2 regions of the Salinispirillum marinum genome follow, and region 2 is predicted to be linked to the other one. Evidence: predicted binding sites of a transcription regulator. Region 2 holds the regulator's gene; the other holds the start of a gene.

Region 1 (9,489 bases), on a different contig from region 2:
AATACCATAGGCCTGCGCGTAAATAGACCCATTGGCCGGTGGCGGTGTCATGCTGGTTTGCACGGGCACGGGCGCCCATGCGGGTTCATCTGGCCGTTCATCCAACTTCAGCTCACCGGTTGAGGTGCAGCCGCTGATCACAGCGGCACCTACCAACAACGTCAGGATTCTTATCGGTTTCATCGTTTCTGCCTCCTCGTCAGGCATCGCGGTAGCGGATTTCGTTACCCGCCGCTACGATTAAAGATTCTGCGTAATAGAGCCCAGCATCTGGTCGGCGGTGGACACTACTTTCGAGTTCATTTCATAGGCGCGCTGGGTGGAAATCATGTCGACCATTTCTTCCACGATCTTCACGTTAGAGGTTTCCAACGCCCCTTGAATGATGGCCCCAAAACCATCAAATGCCGGTACACCTTGTTGTGGCGCACCTGAGGCTGCAGTCTCTAGGAACATGTTGTTGCCGATGGCTTGCAGACCTGCCGGGTTGATGAAGTCCACCACTTCAACCTGACCGATCTCAATCGGCAAGTTGTCACCGGCAAAGACAGCGGTCACGATGCCATCGCTGCCGATGGTGAGCGTTTTGGTTTGCTCTGGCACCACCAAGCCCGGTTCAAGTAAGGCACCGGACGCGGTAACAATTTCACCATCGGCATTGATATGGAAGGTGCCGTCACGGGTGTAACTGGCGTTGCCATCCGGCAACAAAATCTGGAAAAAACCGCGTCCATTGATCGCCAAATCCAGTGGGTTTTCGGTAACTTCCAAATCCCCTTGGCTAAACTCTTTTTGCGTACCCACAATGCGTACACCCGTACCCAACTGCAAACCGGACGGCAGTTGATTGTTCTGGTTTTCCTGCGCACCGGGCTGGCGTTGAATTTGATAGATCAAGTCCTGAAACACCGCGCGGTCTTTTTTGAAACCGGTGGTGCTGACGTTGGCCAAGTTGTTGGAGATGGTTGACAGGTTCATGTCCTGTGCTTCCAACCCCGTTTTACTAACCCACAGTGCCTTCATCATGATGCGGTTCTCCTATCAGCTCATTTGGAGCAGACGTTGTGATGCTTCAGAGGCTTCTTCGGCGCTCTTCATCATCTTAATTTGCATTTCATACTGCCGACTCAACGACAGGATGCTTACCAATTCGGTAACAGCTTTCACGTTAGAGCCTTCCAAATAGCCGGAACGCACCTCCACCAGCGGGTCGGCAGCCAACACCGCATCTCCCTGGTTCGGGCGAAATAAGCCGTCGGTGCCTTTCTCCATGGTTTGCAGATCCGGGTTGACCAGCTTTAAGGCATCCACCTGTAAAAGCTCCTGGGGACCATCACCCGGTGCTCGCACGCTGATGACTCCGTCATTCCCAATGAACAATTGCTGATAGGGTGGAATCACCAAGGGACCGCCCTCACCCATCACCGGCCTGCCGTCACCGTTGAATACTTGCCCGGCGGCATCGACCGTCAGGTCACCCCGGCGGGTATAGGCTTCTTCACCGTTTTCATCCAACACAGCCAAAAACCCTTGCCCGGCAATCGCCACATCGAGATCGCGGCTGGTACTGATCAGTGGGCCTTCATTGAAATCACTGGCCGGACGTTCCGTCATACTGTACGCACGGGATGGGTAATGTTCCCCAAACACTGGCATAGCGCGGGCTTGCTCGAAGTCGGCGCGAAAACCGGTCGTACTGGCGTTGGCCAGGTTGTTGGAGTGCGCTGCCTGCGCCAGCATATTGTGCTTGGCACCGGTCATAGCAATGTATATGGCACGATCCATGGGTTTGACCCCTCATTAAGAACTCATCTATGTCTCTCAATGCGATAACTGTGCCAACTAAAAAGAAAACCGCCACAGGGTGCGGCCCTGGGCGGTTTTAGGGGGATGCCGCTGTTTCTTTGAGGAAAAAACAGCGGCAAAGGCGGCAACAACACATAAAAAAGCGGCAGCGGATAGCCTTATGTGTTGCTGCCCAGCGGAGCGTTATAGCCCATCATTAACGAAGGTTGATGATGGTCTGCGTTACCGCACTGGCGGTTTCAATGGTCTTCGCACTGGCTTGGAAATTCCGTTGTGCGATGATCAAGTGCACCAGTTGTTCCGATAAGTCTACGTTCGAATCTTCCAGGGCGTTCGAGCGAATCGACCCTAGGATACCCGTACCGGCAACCCCGATGGTGGCATCGCCGGAATCGAACGACTCAACCCATTCGGTGAAACCAATCGGATTCAGTCCTTCAGGATTCCGGAAGGATGCAATAGATACCTGTCCGATGGTTTGTGATTGCCCGTTGGTATAGCGTGCTGAAATTTCACCCCGGTCATTGATCTCCAGGTCTTTCAGCTGCCCTGAGGCATAGCCATCCTGCGAAAAGTTATCACGCGAGAACGGGCCACCAAACTGGGTTACACGCTCGAAATCAATGACAAAGTTAGAGCTGGTGTTTGGCTCTACAATCGGCAAACGGCCACCCTGTGCTTCAGGCAATGGACCATAGCCACCAGTGGCACCACCTTCGTCATCACGCGGCAACCAGTTAGAGATCAACCATGAGCCGCTGGCGTCACGGTTTAAGGTGCCGTCCGCGTTGAAGAACATTCTGAACGACGCTTGAGTCGGTTCTTGGTTCTGCGGGAATGGCAGGCTCAAATCCGGGTCACCTACATCACGGCCATCGACTTGGGCGTAGACGGTCCAAGAGTTCAAATCAAAGGGGCGATTCGGGTCGTCCTGATCCTTCACAAAAAACATTTGCAACGCGTGCTGATTACCTAATGAGTCGTAAATCGTCAGCGAAGCCGTCTCGTTATAGGTTTCCGGATTGTCCGGATCAAAGGCATTGATCACGTAATCTTCGAAATCATCGGTGGTTAAACCATTGAACAAACCAGTGACCCGTGGGTCTGGCTGGCGCATGGTATAGCCATTGTTCAAGATGATTTCCACGCTACCACCCACCAGCGCCGTGGTCTCACCATCTTCAACAGCACCCAAAGTAACTGGCGCGGTGCCGGTTTCACCCAGCAAGGTCAGGCGATCTGCGACACGAGGTGATTCAATACCTACTTGAATGTCTTGACCGGTTGAGGAGGTTAAAATCAAGTCCCCAGATTCCGCATCCAACTCAGCCGTGATACCCGCCAGCGATGATTGCTGATACTGGTTTATTTCTTCCACCATGGCTAAGAAGTCATTGGCGTTGATGACCTGACCATTGATGAACACATTCATATCACCGGCGTTCGAGTAATCCGATGCAACAAATCGCAGGGTCGTGTTCGCCGTCGCATTCACCCCGGGCAAACCGGACAATTGGGTGGCAATTTGCGCGGCTGTCTGCTGTGCATCAATGGTGACCAAACGCTCTTCATTTTCTTCTGGATCAAACAGAATGAAGGATTGCTCGGGATACCCGTTATTGACCTTTGGCTGGCCCAATTCCAGGTACTCGCTGTTCAAGCGATCCACTTGTAATAGCGCATTCAGTTCTTCCACGGTGATGTCTTCACCAATGGCGATTACGTTTGAGATACTGATTTGCGAGGCTTCACCCGCTTCAGTTGCGACCAATTGGATTTGTTTTGTGCCGTCGTCATTCAGTTGCACGCGCGCCCGAACACCAATGTATTCGTCCTCTGGCACATCGGCCAATTCACGATTGATCGCCTGGGCCAATTGCTCAATGCTGCGAATATTTTCATCCAAAGCAATCTCAACAGAGCCCGAGCGGCCTTCAGTATCTGGTAACGGTACCGCCAGATTAATGCGGAAGGAGTTGCGGCGATCGACTGGGTCAATGGCAGTTGATGAGGTTTGTGATGCATGACCAATGGCCGCTAATGATCCCGTATTACCCGATACGTTGGTGATGTTCAGCGTATTCGGAAAACCACCTAAAGAAGTCAGAGAGAATACGATGCGGCCGTTCACATTGCTGGCTTCCACTTTGCCAGCAATTTGGCCGGAGGCATTAATTTGCAGATTGATAGCCTCAGCTACTTCATCAGCATTGGTGTATTCGCCCGCTGGAATGACCACCGTAGCGACGCCCGGATCTTCACCGCCTACGCTCACGCGCAGCTGGTTATTGGCAGGTACATCGGCTGTACCGGGCGTGGAGGTTGGCAACGGTACACTGCTGGCGGTTAAGCCCAAGGTATCGCCGTTAAATCCGACCGCCGTACTGCTGTCATCTACTACCGTTACAGGATTCGAGTTGTTGGCGGTATTGGCGAACAACAGGTTCGTTCCGTCCAAACCGGCGGTGACCTGGCCACTCAATGTCGGATTGGTAAATAAGGCATTGTTAAGGGCATTGGCTAAATCTGCCCGTGACGCAAAGCCAGCCGCAGGCACGCTGATGGAAATTGTGCTGTCAAGGCTGCCCGACAGTATGCGTAAATCCAGCGTACGACCGGCTGTACCACCTTGGTCACCGATGGCCGTGCTGGGCAGAGACAACGACCCACGCAACGTACTGACCGAGCCTGACTCAAAGTTATTGAACGTCAACCCAGTCGTTTGATTACCACCCACTTGAATGGGTGAGCCTTCAATCGTGGTTAAGTCGATGCTACCGCCATTAGCAAACAAATCCGTACCGACGATGGGTGCCGTGACCAGAGGTGCATCAGTACCCGTATCTTCCGTATCAATGCCTAAAAGGCCGGTCAAGGTTCCTACGTTGTCAGTAATACGCACAATCGAGGTTCCGTCAGCCGCGAAGGGACCGTCGGTAATAACCTGCAAGAATCCGGGACGGTCAGGGTCTTCCTGCACTCGCAAGCGACCCGCTAAGGATGCATCATTGTCGACAGCGGCCTGGAACGACTCGATCACATCACTCATGCTGCGAATCTGTCCACCCACTGGAAAAGGCTCCAAGGTGATGGTGGTCGACACACCTTCGTTAATGTTGGGTCCCTGAATAGTTATATCAATGGTCTGCGGCGAGGCTGGTGGTAACTGGCTGAACACTGAGGTTTGTGCTGCAGCGCCATCCGCTGTGCGCAGGAACAGGGTTTGGGCGATATCACTGGTGCCAATGTCATTCACCGACAGAACGCGTGTACCCGTGGTTGACACAAATTGAACCGCAGAGTCTGGGTCTTGCTCGGGGTCGGCCTGCACAATGATCCGACCGCCTAGGGTCGAATTATTGTCAATACTTTGTTGAAAAGCATCGATCATCGCACCAAAACTGCTAAACAAAGCGCCGTTCGGAAATGGGGCAAGGGTCACACCCAACGGCGCACCACCGTTCAATAATGGATCTTGAATTTGAATCTGAATGGTGTCGGTCGCTGCAGGCGGAGTTTGGAATACACGCTCAAACACCGAACCACCGGCTAAACCCAATTGCGAACCAACCGTGCCGCCATCGTCCACCACATTGGTGATGGAAAAGTCAGGATCAACGGCAACCAGCTCAATGCCAGAGCCATCGGGCGTTGCCTGCCATTCCAGTTCTGCTGGCAAACCTGCCGCACCGTTCAAAGCGGTCAGCAAATCAGCTTGTGAAGCGTAGTTGGTACCTAATGGAAAGGTAACGGTCAGCGTTTGGTTCGTATCTGTATCATCGACATATTGAATTTCAATGTCTTCAGCAGCAGCCAAGTTATCAAACAACAACCGAGGTCCGGTTACCGCACCACCGGCTGCAAAGCCCAATTCATCGGCCAAGGTGCCGGTACCGACGTTATCAATGCCCTGCAACGTTGTACCATCGGTGGTAAAGAGTTCCAATTGGTTGGCTGCGTTCAAGTTAACGAACACCCGCCCCGCCGTTGCTGAGTTAGCGTTCAATGCAGTTTCCATCACGGTACGTGCTTGCGCAGGCGTGGTGGCAATGGCCAACATAGGCCCAATTTCGACCGTTGTGGACGAAGCTGCGCCAGGCAGGGTCAACTCCAATTCAATGGTGTCAGTGACATCGGTCGCGGGTAACGTACCGGTTACGTCGACACCTTGAAGCCCATTAAATTCTGGCGTCGTGATACCACTGGAATAAATTTCCAAAGGCTCGACCACATCACCGGCGGTATAAATATCCGCTAGACTCAGGCTGCCCGTGACCGAAGAAGCTGTACCGGCCGTAGTGGGTACGCCCACTGTGCTTAGCGTTGTCGCCGTGGCTTCGGGTGAACCGACCTGCACTTGACCAATCGCCAAACCGTTCGTGCGCGTTATGCTACCGAGTTGTGCCAATACAGGCGCCCCTGCCGGTACGTTCACGCCGGCATTTACGCTGTGTGTGCCACGCGGCGCTTGGCTGGAGGTATCAATACGCAAGTCTTGCAAGATGCCGTCGACCACACCGGTCGATGTAGCCCCATAGCCTTGCAAGCGGGCTTTTTGGTTGTTGGTGATAAAACCGTTCTCATCGACACCAAAAATACCAGACCGGGTATAGGTGATTTCACCGTTGGGATATTCCGTCACAAAGAAGCCTGTTCCGTCGATGGCCAAATCCAACACGCTGCCGGTTTGGGTGATATTCCCTTGGGTCATTTTCTGCCCGATGTTCGCCACATTAACCCCACCACCGACAACATTGCGGCCGGAGCCGATCATGCTTGAGGTGTAGGCATCGCCAAACTCCGTGCGGCTGGCTTTGAAACCGGTCGTAGAGGCGTTAGCAACGTTGTTACCGGTGACCTGGAGGTCTTTATTGGCCGCGGCAAGTCCACTTAAACCTGTACTGAAACTCATGATGTTTTCCTCTTATTCGCCCGGTTTCGGGGTAGTAATTCTCTGGCGAGCGGCAAGGCTTCGCCATAAACGGGTAAATATTCATTTACCCGCGCTATTCTGTTATGTCGTTATATGCGTGTTAGAAAACGCTATTAATACGCGTTACTTTATCCAAAGTGGTTTCACGTCCACTGTCCAAATTCAAGACCACGGTGTTGTCCGCTTGAATGGATACGCTGTCCACGCGCGAGCTCATGGAAAGGTCTTGAGCCATATTCTGTCCCAAGACATTACCCATAACCCGGAACGTATACTCCCCTTCCGGATGCGGCAAGATATTGCCGTCTTCGTCCGTTTCAAACTTGTCGTAGTCAATATCCGCCATTTCGCCATTCACTTCCAAATCAATGCCGTTCCATTTGAACGTCAGCTCCCCATTTGACTGAGGACCCAGTTCAACCGATTCAATGATTTGTCCGCTGCTGTCTTCGATCTGTAGCATCAAGTTATCAGCACCACTGGCCACATTGGCGGTTCCAAATACCAATTCACCATATCGCAACGTACTTTCTTGCTGCCCATCAACGGTGACAGAGCCACCGACTAGGCTACTGGCTTGTAAGGCCTGACTGGACTTCATAGCGGTGGCCAGCTGGTCAAAACCACCGCTCATGTTGGTGATGCCTTCTACGGTAGAAAACTGCGCCAACTGGGCAATAAACTCACCGTTTTCTTTCGGCTCCAATGGGTTTTGATTGGTCAGCTGAGCGATCATCAATTCCAAAAACTGATCTTTGCCCAATTCGCCGTTATCTGCTTTAGCGGGCGCTTTTTTGTCAATGCCGTATTGCTCTAACGCACTGCCCGGGCCGACTTGATTGATATTAGACATTCTGGCTACCTACCCTTATCGACCTAGCGTCAGTGTTTTCTGCACCAATGTTTTGGCGGTGTTAAAAACTTCTACGTTCACCTGAAAGGTACGAGAAGCGGAAATCATGTCGGCCATCTCTTCCACCACGTTCACGTTCGGATAGAACACATAGCCTTCTTCATTGGCCATCGGGTGCGATGGATCAAAACGCATCTCCAGCGGACCATCTTTTTCGACAATAGCGGCCACGTTCACGCCGTTACCGATGTCCTTATTCGCGGTAATGTGCCGGAAGTTAGGGTCATGGTACTGCTTGGGAATCATTTGAAATACAGGCTTACGGGCTCGATACGTTTCATCGATGCTGGAACTCACACTCTGCGCGTTCGCCAAGTTACTGGCTGTGGTGTTCAAGCGCACTGACTGCGCGTTCATGCCAGACCCTGCAATATTGATGGTGTTACTGAATGACATGATTATTCTCCTCGCAGTGCGCTGCGCAAGCCGGTGAATCGGGAGTTCAGAAACTCGAAGGTTGCGTTGTACGCCATGGCGTTCTTGGTAAATTCTGCGTGCTCTACGTTGTCGTCCACCGTATTGCCATCAATCGCGGGCTGGTACGGTGTGCGGTACAGCATATCCTGGTTCATCGAGCCACGGCCCGCCAAGTGCTTACTGCTCGTGCGCTCCACGGGCAAGCTGGCATTCTTGCTCACTTCACCACGTAAAATGGCTTCAAAGTCGATGTCGCGGGCTTTAAACCCAGGGGTATCCGAGTTAGCCAGGTTGTTCGCCAACACTTCTGTACGCTGTGCACGAACCAACAGCGCCTGCTGGTGAATACCTAACGAATTTTGAAACCCTAAAGCGGACATGGACTAAGCTCCTATGGTGACTGCGTTTTCTAATACAACATACGTGCCAAAAACAGAAAACCCGCATAGAATGCGGGTTTTTGGGAATTCACCATTGAAAAAAGCGGTTTTACACGACAAAGATTGCCGCTTTTTCCGCTGCCACTGCCGCTATTTTTTGCGGTAAATAATGCCGGGGCGGCAATGCACCATTTCATAGTAATCGTTCAACCCGTTAACAGCTTCCGAGGCACCCACAATCAGGTAGCCTCCCGGACGCAGTGCTTGATGCATCTTCTTTAAAATCTGCATTTTTAATTCTGTGGTGAAGTAAATCAGCACATTGCGGCAAAAGATAATCTGAAACTGCCCAAGCATCGAATAGCTCTCGAGCAAATTTAAAATACGGAATTCCACGCGTGACGAAATGTTGGGCTTTATGCGCCAGCGGCCATCGGCGGTCTGGTCAAAGTATTGCTTTAATTGGGCGGTGTCCAGGCCGCGTCCAAGCGCCAACATGGCGTACTCTCCGGCCTTTGCATCGCCCAGGGCGCGTGTGCTGATGTCGGTAGCGATAATCTTCTCACCCTGAAAGACGCCGGGGCGAGTGCGTTTAAACTCTTCCATGATCATAGAAATGGAATAAGGCTCTTGCCCTGTCGAACAGGCCGCAGACCAAATACGCAGCGGTTGCTTCACCTTTTCAGCGGCGTATTCCGGCAACAATTTATTGCGCAAGATGTCAAACGGGTGCATGTCACGAAACCACAGGGTTTCGTTGGTGGTCATGGCATCCACCACTTGGGCCCGCAAGCCACCTCGCACATCTCGCTCAATCAACTTCACCAAATCGGCCAGGGTTTCTGCTTGCGTGTCCTTTAAAATGGTTCGTAGACGGCTCGAAACCAAGTATTGCTTGTTGGGGCCTAGCGCAATGCCTGAATGTTTCTCCAGAAACTGGCTAAATTCCTCGTAACCTTTGCTAACAGCCGACATAGGGCTGGGTACTCCTTACTTATTCTTCGAGCGCAGGCACAGAACCGCCACGCGCCATGATTTGA
Region 2 (9,489 bases):
ACGCTCGCCTTAGGGGCCATATTATGGGACCTACATTTAAGCTTTCTTGAAGGTGCCCTCCTAGTAGTGCTCATGGCGCTCTTTATAAGCTATACCGTGTGGTCAGTGAAGAAAGCCAAAGATGTAGCCGAGCTGCCAGACTTCTCGGAAGACATACCTGATGATATGCCCTTGGGAAAAGCGGTTTTTTGGGTCGTTGCCGGGTTAATTTTATTGGTACTGGGTGCTCAGTCTCTGGTCTGGGGTGCTACCGAGCTGGCGCTGCGGTTTGGCATCAGCGAACTGGTGGTGGGGGCGACCATTGTAGCCATCGGCACCAGCTTGCCTGAGCTGGCCACATCCATTACCAGCACACTGAAGGGCCACCATGAAATGACCATTGGTAATGTGGTCGGCTCTAATATTTTCAACATTCTTGCCGTGATCGGCATTGCCGGCATGATCGCTCCGACTGACTTCGAAGCGGCCGTTTTCTGGCGAGATTATGTCTTTGTTCTTGGCTTAACCCTTTTGTTGTTGGTCGTGGCGTGGTGGTTTGGTCGACACAACAAAGCCATTCCGAGGGTATTTGGTCTGGTGCTACTGGCGGCCTACCTTTACTATTTGTACCTCAATTATATGGCGTTATCGGCATGACCCAATCTCCGGCAAAAACCTTTTCATTTTTAACCAGTGCTCGGCGCACCTTACAAATGGAGGCCGAGGCCATCAGCGCCTTGCTGGATCGCTTGGATGATGATTTCTCCAAGGCCTGCGAATTGATTCTGGCCGGTAAAGGCCGGGTCGTGGTCACTGGCATGGGCAAGTCAGGTCATATCGGCAATAAGATTGCAGCTACACTGGCCAGTACTGGCACACCGGCTTTTTTTATGCACCCAGGGGAAGCCAGCCACGGCGACTTGGGCATGATAACGCGGGATGACACCATTATTGCGCTATCAAACAGCGGTGAAACCAACGAAATCATTTCGTTACTGCCAGCGATTAAACGACTGGGTATACCGGTGATCGCCATTACGGGGCAAGCCGAATCTACGCTTGGCCAAGAAGCCGACGCCATGTTGGACAGCGGCGTCGACATTGAAGCCTGCCCGTTAAATTTAGCCCCCACGTCCAGCACCACAACAGCGCTGGTGCTGGGGGATGCCCTCGCCATTGCCCTGCTGGAATCGCGCGGTTTTTCGGCCGAAGATTTCGCCTTCTCCCACCCCGGCGGCAGCTTGGGTAAGCGACTGTTGCTGAAGGTTGAAAACATCATGCAAACCGGCGACCGCATTCCCAAAGTTGCCCCCACCGCCAGTGTCTCTGACGCCTTGTTGGAAATGACCCAAAAAGGCCTGGGCATGACCACGGTCATCGATGATCAGAATCAACTGTTGGGCGTGTACACCGACGGCGACTTACGTCGCACCTTCGAACGCGATATTGACCTTAAAGCCGCACGTGTGACCGATGTTATGCATCGCGGCGGAAAAACCATCGGGCCGGGTGCGTTGGCGGCGGAGGCATTGTATGTGATGGAGCAAGCACAGATCACCGCACTGGTTGTTATCGACAGCAATCATGAACCCATTGGCATCGTTCACATGCATGATTTGCTGCGCGCCGGAGTGGCGTAGTGGCTTGGCGCTGGGGCCTTCCGTTACTGGCCATCGGGCTCAGTGTGCTCGGGTTATGGTGGTCAGCGCGCACCACCCCTTTGGCCCCTGTCGTCACGGAAGAGAGCGCCGCCCTCCCACAATTGCGCATGCAAGGTATTGAGCGCGTTACCGTAAAGGCTGATGGCACATGGGTTTCCACACTCACGGCCAGCGCTGCAGAATACTATTCCGCCAATGACGAATTATGGCTCACGCAACCCATAGTCCGCGCTGCAGGCACTCCACCTAACCATTTGACGGCTGACACCGCCCGAGTACAGCAAGGGCAACATTGGCTGTTAACCGGGAATGTTGTGGTAACCAACGACCCGGACCACCCAACACCGCTGGTCATTCACACAGAACAACTGCAATATGACACAGCGTCTCAACTGGCGACCACCGAGCAAGCGGTCAATATTCGCCAAGGAGAACGCATGAACACGGATGCCATTGGCATGACCTTGAACCTTGAAACCATGGAGTTCGACCTGCATGAGCACGTTCGTTCAACGTTCCGTCCTGATCAGTAGTCTGTTGCTGAGCAGCGCCATCTACGCCGTTCCCGGTGACCGCGACCTGCCCATCGATATTGTGGCCGATCGCAACCAGGGAAATTTACGCGCTAACGTCATGACGTATACGGGCAATGTGGTCATTACCCAAGGCACGCTGCACATTGAAGGGCAAGAGGTGGTGGTCTATCGCAATGACAATAATGAAATTTCCCGCCTGGTAGCGTCGGGAACCGAACCGGCTTGGGTAGCCGACCAATTTGACCTTGATGAACCCATCACCCGCTTGGAAGGCCAAACGGTGACCTACGATGCGGAAACCGGCGTGATTACCGCACAGGGCAGTGCTCGTCTGCAACAGGGCCGCAACATCGCGACAGCACATTACATTCGCTACAACCAGGAAACGGATGATTTTGAATCAAACTTTCGCGCCCCGGACGGCAGTGAAGGTGAACGCGTCTCCATGTGCTTAACCAATGAGGAAGAGAATGGCCAAACAGCTGATCGCCCGGCATCTTGCCAAAACATACGGTAAACGCCGTGTCGTCACGGACGTATCACTCTATGTCAACACGGGCGAAGTGGTTGGTTTGCTGGGGCCAAACGGTGCAGGTAAAACCACCTGTTTTTATATGATTGTTGGCCTCGTTGCCAATGATGCCGGTGACATTTTATTGGATGATCGCTCGCTGACCGGTCTGCCCATGCACAAGCGGGCACAGCTTGGTGTCGGTTACTTGCCGCAAGAGGCCTCGGTTTTTCGCAAGCTGACCGTGGCACAAAACATCATGGCCGTGCTGGAGTTGCGCAAAGAACTGTCGAAAGCCGATCGCCATCGCAAAATGGAGTCCCTACTCGAAGAATTCAATATTACGCACATCCGCGACAGCTTGGGCATCGCGCTTTCCGGCGGTGAGCGACGACGCGTTGAGATTGCCCGGGCGTTAGCGTCCGAGCCCGACTTCATTCTGCTGGACGAGCCCTTTGCCGGGGTAGACCCCATTTCCGTCTCGGATATTAAGGACATCGTGTACCAATTACGCGATAAAGGCATCGGTGTCTTGATCACGGATCACAACGTCAGAGAAACTTTAGACATTTGTGCGCGTGCTTATATCGTCGGAGGTGGTACTATTATTGCAGAGGGCGGCGCAAACGATATACTTGCCAACCAAAAGGTTCGTGAGGTTTACCTCGGCGAACACTTCCGCCTTTAATGTGAAACCCTTTTCCCGGGTTATTTTTAGACAGTTCGCGGCCAACACTGAGCCGCGTCGGGTAGTATCAGGAGCGACATGAAGACCAGTTTGCAGCTAAAAATGGGCCAGCAGTTGACGATGACGCCTCAACTGCAACAAGCCATTCGATTATTGCAACTATCCACTCTGGACTTACAACAAGAGATCCAAGAAGCGCTCGACTCGAACCCACTATTAGAAGTGGCTGACGAACATGAAGCGGATCATGAGCATGCGCCCGCAAACGACGCCAACAGTCAATCCGATGATCAATCGATTACCGTCAGCAGCAACGATAAAGCCGACGACCCGCAAATAGAAGATCTGTGGAACGAACAAATTCCCGATGAACTCTCGGTCGACAGCAATTGGGATGACATCTACCAACACGCCCCCACCAGCGCTTCTATGCCCAGCGGCGATGATGACTACAACTTTGAAAATCAGTCGGTCGCGGATGACAATTTATACGATCATTTGATGTGGCAGTTGAATCTTACCCCGATGAATGAACGGGACCGAATCATTGCGACGGCCATCATCGATTCAGTGGAGCCGAGCGGCCTGTTGTGTTCACCCATTGAAGACATCTTTGAAGGACTTGAAGAAGAGCTTGGTCAAGACGGTGACCCACTGGAAATGGACGAAATGATGGCGGTACTGCATCGGCTACAACAATTTGAGCCGACCGGCGTGTGCGCGCAGAATCTCAGCGAATGCATTTCTATACAGCTGCGCCAACTACCGGCCGACACCCCGCTGCTCAAAGAAGCGATTCGTTTGGTGACGGACTACGCCGACCTGCTGGCGAGTAAAGATTTTCCGCAAATTCTGCGCAAGATGCGAATAAAGGAAGAGCAATTGCGCGACGCCATGGTGTTGATCCAACAAACCAATCCAAGGCCCGGCACCAGCATATCCAACCACGAATCGGAATATGTGATTCCTGACGTCATCGTGCGCAAAGACCTCGAACACAGCCGTTGGCTGGTCGAACTTAACCCGGAAATTGCGCCTCGCTTACGTGTTAACAGCGGTTACGCCTCAATGATCAAGCGCGCCGACAACAGCGCAGACAACAATTACATCAAAGACAACCTGCAAGAAGCCAAATGGTTCATTAAAAGCCTGCAAAGCCGCAATGAAACGTTACTCAAGGTCGCCACGCAAATCGTTGAGCATCAGCGCGGGTTTCTAGAATACGGCGAAGAAGCCATGAAACCGTTGGTTCTCCATGACATCGCCCAAGCCGTTGAAATGCATGAATCAACGATTTCGCGGGTCACCACACAAAAATTCATGCATACCCCACGGGGTATTTTCGAGCTGAAGTACTTCTTTTCCAGCCACGTCAGCACCAACAGCGGTGGCGAGTGTTCCTCTACCGCTATTCGTGCGTTGATTAAAAAGTTGGTCAGTGCGGAAAACACCAAAAAGCCGCTCAGTGACAGTAAAATTGCTACCCTATTAAAAGATCAAGGGATCAATGTAGCGCGCCGGACCATTGCCAAATACCGTGAGGCCATGAACATTCCGCCGTCGAATGAACGCAAGACCCTTGTGTAAATAAAACATTAATCCAGATCAATCACTTGAAACGAAAGTCAGCTACACTTATTACATAGAGACAAAGCGTTTTTTTGGGGTCGTTGTCCTAACGACCTGTCATTCGCGAGAAGGAGTTATCCTATGCAAATAAACATCAGTGGCCATCATGTAGAATTAACCGACCCACTGCGCGAGTACGTCACCACCAAACTGGATCGATTGGAGCGACATTTCGATCAAATCAGCATCGTACAAACCACGCTCAGCATAGAGAAACAACGACAAAAGGCAGAGACCACCCTGCACATCAAAGGGGGTCAACTGTTTGCCGACGCCGAGCACGAAGACATGTATGCAGCGATTGACCTGATGGTCGACAAGCTGGACCGACAACTTCTCAAACACAAGGAAAAGACCGTAGATCGCCTGCACGGGAACGGTCGCTAATTTTTTATGCCAAACCTTAACGACGTCGTTAGTCTGGAGCGCACCCTTTGGGGTGCGCCGAGCCAGAGCAAAAAGAAGACCCTACAACTCATCAGCGATCATGTCGTCACCTTGCAACCGGAATTTGATGCGGATGCCTTGTTTAACAGCCTGATCGAGCGAGAGCGCCTCGGTTCCACCGGGTTTGGTAATGGCGTAGCCATTCCTCACTGTCGGCTGGAAAACTGCGCTGCCCCCTTCGGTTTGCTGGTAAAGCTCGAAGAGCCCATTGAATTTGATGCCCTCGACCAGAAGCCGGTCGACATCGTATTCACCTTGATCGTGCCGCAAGAAGCCCGTACGGAACATCTACAATTGCTGTCTCGCGTTGCTGAACGCTTCAATGATGACGCGCGCTTAAAGGCCATGCGTCAGGCGCCGGATGCTCATGCCTTTTACGCGGCGTTCATCGCCGAATAAGCCTGCGGAAGCATCAACATGGATCTCATCGTTATCAGCGGACGCTCCGGCTCCGGTAAAAGTACCGCACTGAACGTATTGGAAGATGTCGGTTATACCTGCATCGATAACCTGCCGATTACCATGTTGCCGGAATTGGCGAATGAAATGCTGCAAGGGAACATTAACCAAAAAGTGGCCGTCTGCATTGATGCGCGAAACGCCACCAAGGCGTTGCGTCAGTTCCCACAGATCGTTGCGCAATTACCGGACACCATAAACCTAGACATCGTCTATTTAGACGCCGACGAAGTGACCTTACACAAAAGGTTCTCTGAAACCCGACGTAAGCACCCACTCACCGGCGACGACACCTCGTTACAAGAAGCCATCCACGGTGAACGCGCCCTGCTCGACACCATCGTAAACATGGCCCACCTGAACATTGATACGACGGGGCTGTCGATTTACGAGCTACGCGATCAGATAAAAACGCGCGTCGCAGGTACCTCGCGTCAGGAAATGGCGTTGTTGTTTATGTCATTCGGCTTTAAGCATGGCACACCGCACGATGCCGACCTGATTTACGACGTGCGCTGCTTACCCAATCCCTATTGGGACCCGGCACTGCGCAAGTATTCCGGCTTGGACGAGCCGGTTCAGAAATTTTTGCATAAGGAACCGGATGTGAGCGATATGATCGACAGCATCCGCAGCTATCTGGATCGCTGGCTGCCTTGCTATGCCGCCAACAACCGGGCCTACCTGACGATTGCCATTGGCTGCACCGGCGGCCAACACCGCTCGGTCTATGTCGCGCAACAATTGGCCCAAATTTACCGGCCCCGTTACACCTCCGTTCAATTACGCCACAGGGAGTTGAAGTCCACGCTGTCATGATCAGAGAACCCATTACCATCATCAACAAATTGGGTCTGCATGCGCGGGCTTCAGCCAAGTTAAATAAGCTGGCCATGCAGTTTTCCAGCAGTGTCATACTGGAAAAAGACGGCCGCCGTTCGGACGCGCGCAACATCATGTCCATCATGATGTTGGCCGCCAGCAAAGGCACAGAATTGACCCTGGAGGTGTCAGGGGACGACGAGCAAGCCGCATACGATGCCATAAAAGCATTAATCGATAATTATTTTGAAGAAGGTGAATAACCGAGATGGCGCGTAAAAAAAAGATGGTTGTTGAAGACAACGACATCGAAATAGTTTCCAAATCGGAACTCAAACGCGAGATGGAACGTTTGCAAGCGGTGGGTAATCGCCTCCTTGAACTTTCGGCGGAAAAATTGCGCGAGTTTCCGCTTGAAGAATCTCTTTTGCTAGCGTTGCTTGAGTCACAGCGCCTGAAAAGCCATGAAGCCAAACGCCGTCAATTGCAATACATTGGCCGTTTGATGCGAGATGCCGACGTCGAGGCCATCGAAAAAGCACTCGATTTCAATGATCCCAGCAGCGAAGTGCATCTTCAGTTGACCGTCCTATGTGAACGGTGGCGTGCCGAACTCATCGAAGATCCGGATGCCGTAGCCCGCTTTTTTGATGCCTTTCCCCATGCCGACCGTCAACATTTGCGTCAGTTGGTCCGCAATGCTCAGCAAGAAGCAGAACAAACTGCGCATGAGCCCCACACCTCGGCCAGCCAGTTCAAACACCGGCGCAAATTGTTTCAAGTCTTGCGAGAAGAAATTCAACCCACGCTGTGATCCAACGTAAATGTCGGCTCGTAACCCTGTCAAATTCCTAGGATTTGTTTGATCATGCGAGCTAACCCCATGACCTCCATAGGCAAGGCCACTGTGACAACACCAGACGAATGGGCTGATTGCCTGGAACTTATCGCCGGTAATCAAAGCCGAGATGCATTCGCCAAACTCTTTCGCCATTTTGCACCGCAAATTAAAGGTTACGCCCGCTCCTCCGGGCTGACCATGATGGGCGACCAGTTGGCAGATGAACTGGTGCAAGAAACGATGACCAACCTGTGGCGCAAAGCGCATTTGTTTGACCGCGAAAAAGCCTCGGCAACCACCTGGGTCTTTACCATAGCCCGGAACCTGCGAGTTGATTTACTTCGGCGACAAACCAAGCATCAGGGGCATTTAGACTCGGACGATATGTGGAACGAACCGCATACGGAAGGTGATGGCAGTGATTGGGTTGAGCAGTCGACGGTAGAGCGTCATATTCGCATGGGTATTGGCCGACTGCCCATTGAGCAACGCCAGGTCATTGGCAAGGTATTTTTGGAAGACAAATCCCATCAAGAAGCAGCAGACGAGCTTGACTTGCCTTTGGGCACGGTCAAGTCGCGTATCCGACTGGCGCTGAAGAAGTTGCGCGTCGGATTGGAGGTAGAAGGCTATGAGTAAATTTCACCCAGAATTAGACGTGTTGACCGAGTACGTAGCGGGCCAGCTCAATTACCACGAAACCTTGATGGTGGCGGTACATATAAGCTATTGCGAAGCCTGCCGTAAGTCGGCGCGCGAGTTGGAAACCTTGGCCGGTGTGTTGTTGGACGATTTACCGGGCGACCATGTCGATGAGCAATTGCTGGCAAAGACGTTGGCTATGATTGATAACCAGCCAGAGCGTCAGAGTCGCGCTGTTTCAGGCGCCGCCAGTTTCGCCCACCCGGAGGTGCCACCTCCGTTACGCAAGGCGATTCCGAACGGGTTTAATGCCTTGAAATGGAAGAAGTTACTGCCCCATTTGCAAGTGTGTGATCTTGAAGTAAGTCCGGACGGTCCGGCGATCACGCTGCATCGCATTAAGCCAGGCGGCAGAATCCCCAAGCATACGCACCGTGGTACCGAATACACTGTGCTGCTCAAGGGTGGTTTTTCTGATATGTACGGCGACTACAATGCCGGAGATTATTTGTGTCGTGATGCCGCGCACGAACATACGCCTGTCGCTGCTGACAATGAAGAGTGTATTTGCTTAACCGCGGTGGAAGAACCCTTACGGATGACCAGTTGGAAATGGCGCTGGCTCAATCCCTTTCTAAGCTGAAAGACGACTGCATTTCAGCAAATCTAATGGCGTGATCTCAAGCCCTCACTACGAGGGCTTTTTTGTTTTAACGCCCCGTGTTCGCACGACGCATCTTAATGTGCTTAATACCATCCTCATCGTAGGGCTCACCCACCGCGGCGAAGCCCTGCTGTTGATAAAATCCCTGCAAGTGCGCTTGTGCACCTAACTCAATGTCGTGTGAGGGGAACGCTTCCGTCGCATGCTGCACTGCTGCACGCATTAACGTGTGTCCCAAGGCGCTGCCGCGCTGCTCAGGTGCGACGATCACCCGGCCAATCTCCGGGCACCCAAGTTCATTGGGCGGCAGTATACGCGCATAGGCCACCAAACGACCGTCCAAAAACCCTTGTAAGTGCCAGGCGGTGATGTCTTTATCGTCCAATTCCGAATACGGACATTGCTGTTCAACCACAAACACATTCACCCGCAAACGCAACAACTCATAAAGAGCCATCGTGGACAATTGCGCGAAGGTTTCATACTGCCAAACCATACCCTGCCCGGTACTTAGCGGTTCCACTTGGCCATTTAACGCATTGAACATAGATTGCCTCAAGGTATTTGTCGTTCAGGTATCAGCATAGAGAAGCCTTTGCGATCAAGCCAC

What was found. Region 2 encodes sigma-54, which starts transcription at its own class of promoters, with help from an activator protein. Its sites were predicted from a motif close to TGGCACNNNNNTTGCTNT; they were not measured.
Region 1: the regulator sigma-54 is predicted to act here: its motif matches at 8,481-8,498, upstream of flgB (flagellar basal body rod protein FlgB).

What each region holds. Positions count from the first base shown of each region.
Region 1 covers NZ_JBHSAL010000002.1:856,874-866,362, forward strand. The annotation lists gene flgH (flagellar basal body L-ring protein FlgH) at 1-183, opposite strand, end outside; gene flgG (flagellar basal-body rod protein FlgG) at 241-1,026, opposite strand; gene ACFOSD_RS11145 (flagellar basal body rod protein FlgF) at 1,042-1,785, opposite strand; gene ACFOSD_RS11150 (flagellar hook-basal body complex protein) at 2,003-6,718, opposite strand; gene ACFOSD_RS11155 (flagellar hook assembly protein FlgD) at 6,840-7,592, opposite strand; gene flgC (flagellar basal body rod protein FlgC) at 7,608-8,048, opposite strand; gene flgB (flagellar basal body rod protein FlgB) at 8,051-8,449, opposite strand; gene ACFOSD_RS11170 (CheR family methyltransferase) at 8,600-9,424, opposite strand; gene ACFOSD_RS11175 (chemotaxis protein CheV) at 9,444-9,489, opposite strand, start outside.
Region 2 covers NZ_JBHSAL010000001.1:39,441-48,929, forward strand. The annotation lists gene ACFOSD_RS00185 (calcium/sodium antiporter) at 1-636, shown strand, start outside; gene ACFOSD_RS00190 (KpsF/GutQ family sugar-phosphate isomerase) at 633-1,619, shown strand; gene lptC (LPS export ABC transporter periplasmic protein LptC) at 1,619-2,173, shown strand; gene lptA (lipopolysaccharide transport periplasmic protein LptA) at 2,136-2,693, shown strand; gene lptB (LPS export ABC transporter ATP-binding protein) at 2,647-3,375, shown strand; gene ACFOSD_RS00210 (RNA polymerase factor sigma-54) at 3,454-4,962, shown strand; gene hpf (ribosome hibernation-promoting factor, HPF/YfiA family) at 5,086-5,391, shown strand; gene ACFOSD_RS00220 (PTS sugar transporter subunit IIA) at 5,398-5,850, shown strand; gene rapZ (RNase adapter RapZ) at 5,869-6,729, shown strand; gene ACFOSD_RS00230 (HPr family phosphocarrier protein) at 6,726-6,995, shown strand; gene yjgA (ribosome biogenesis factor YjgA) at 7,001-7,546, shown strand; gene ACFOSD_RS00240 (sigma-70 family RNA polymerase sigma factor) at 7,640-8,212, shown strand; gene ACFOSD_RS00245 (ChrR family anti-sigma-E factor) at 8,205-8,858, shown strand; gene ACFOSD_RS00250 (GNAT family N-acetyltransferase) at 8,926-9,426, opposite strand.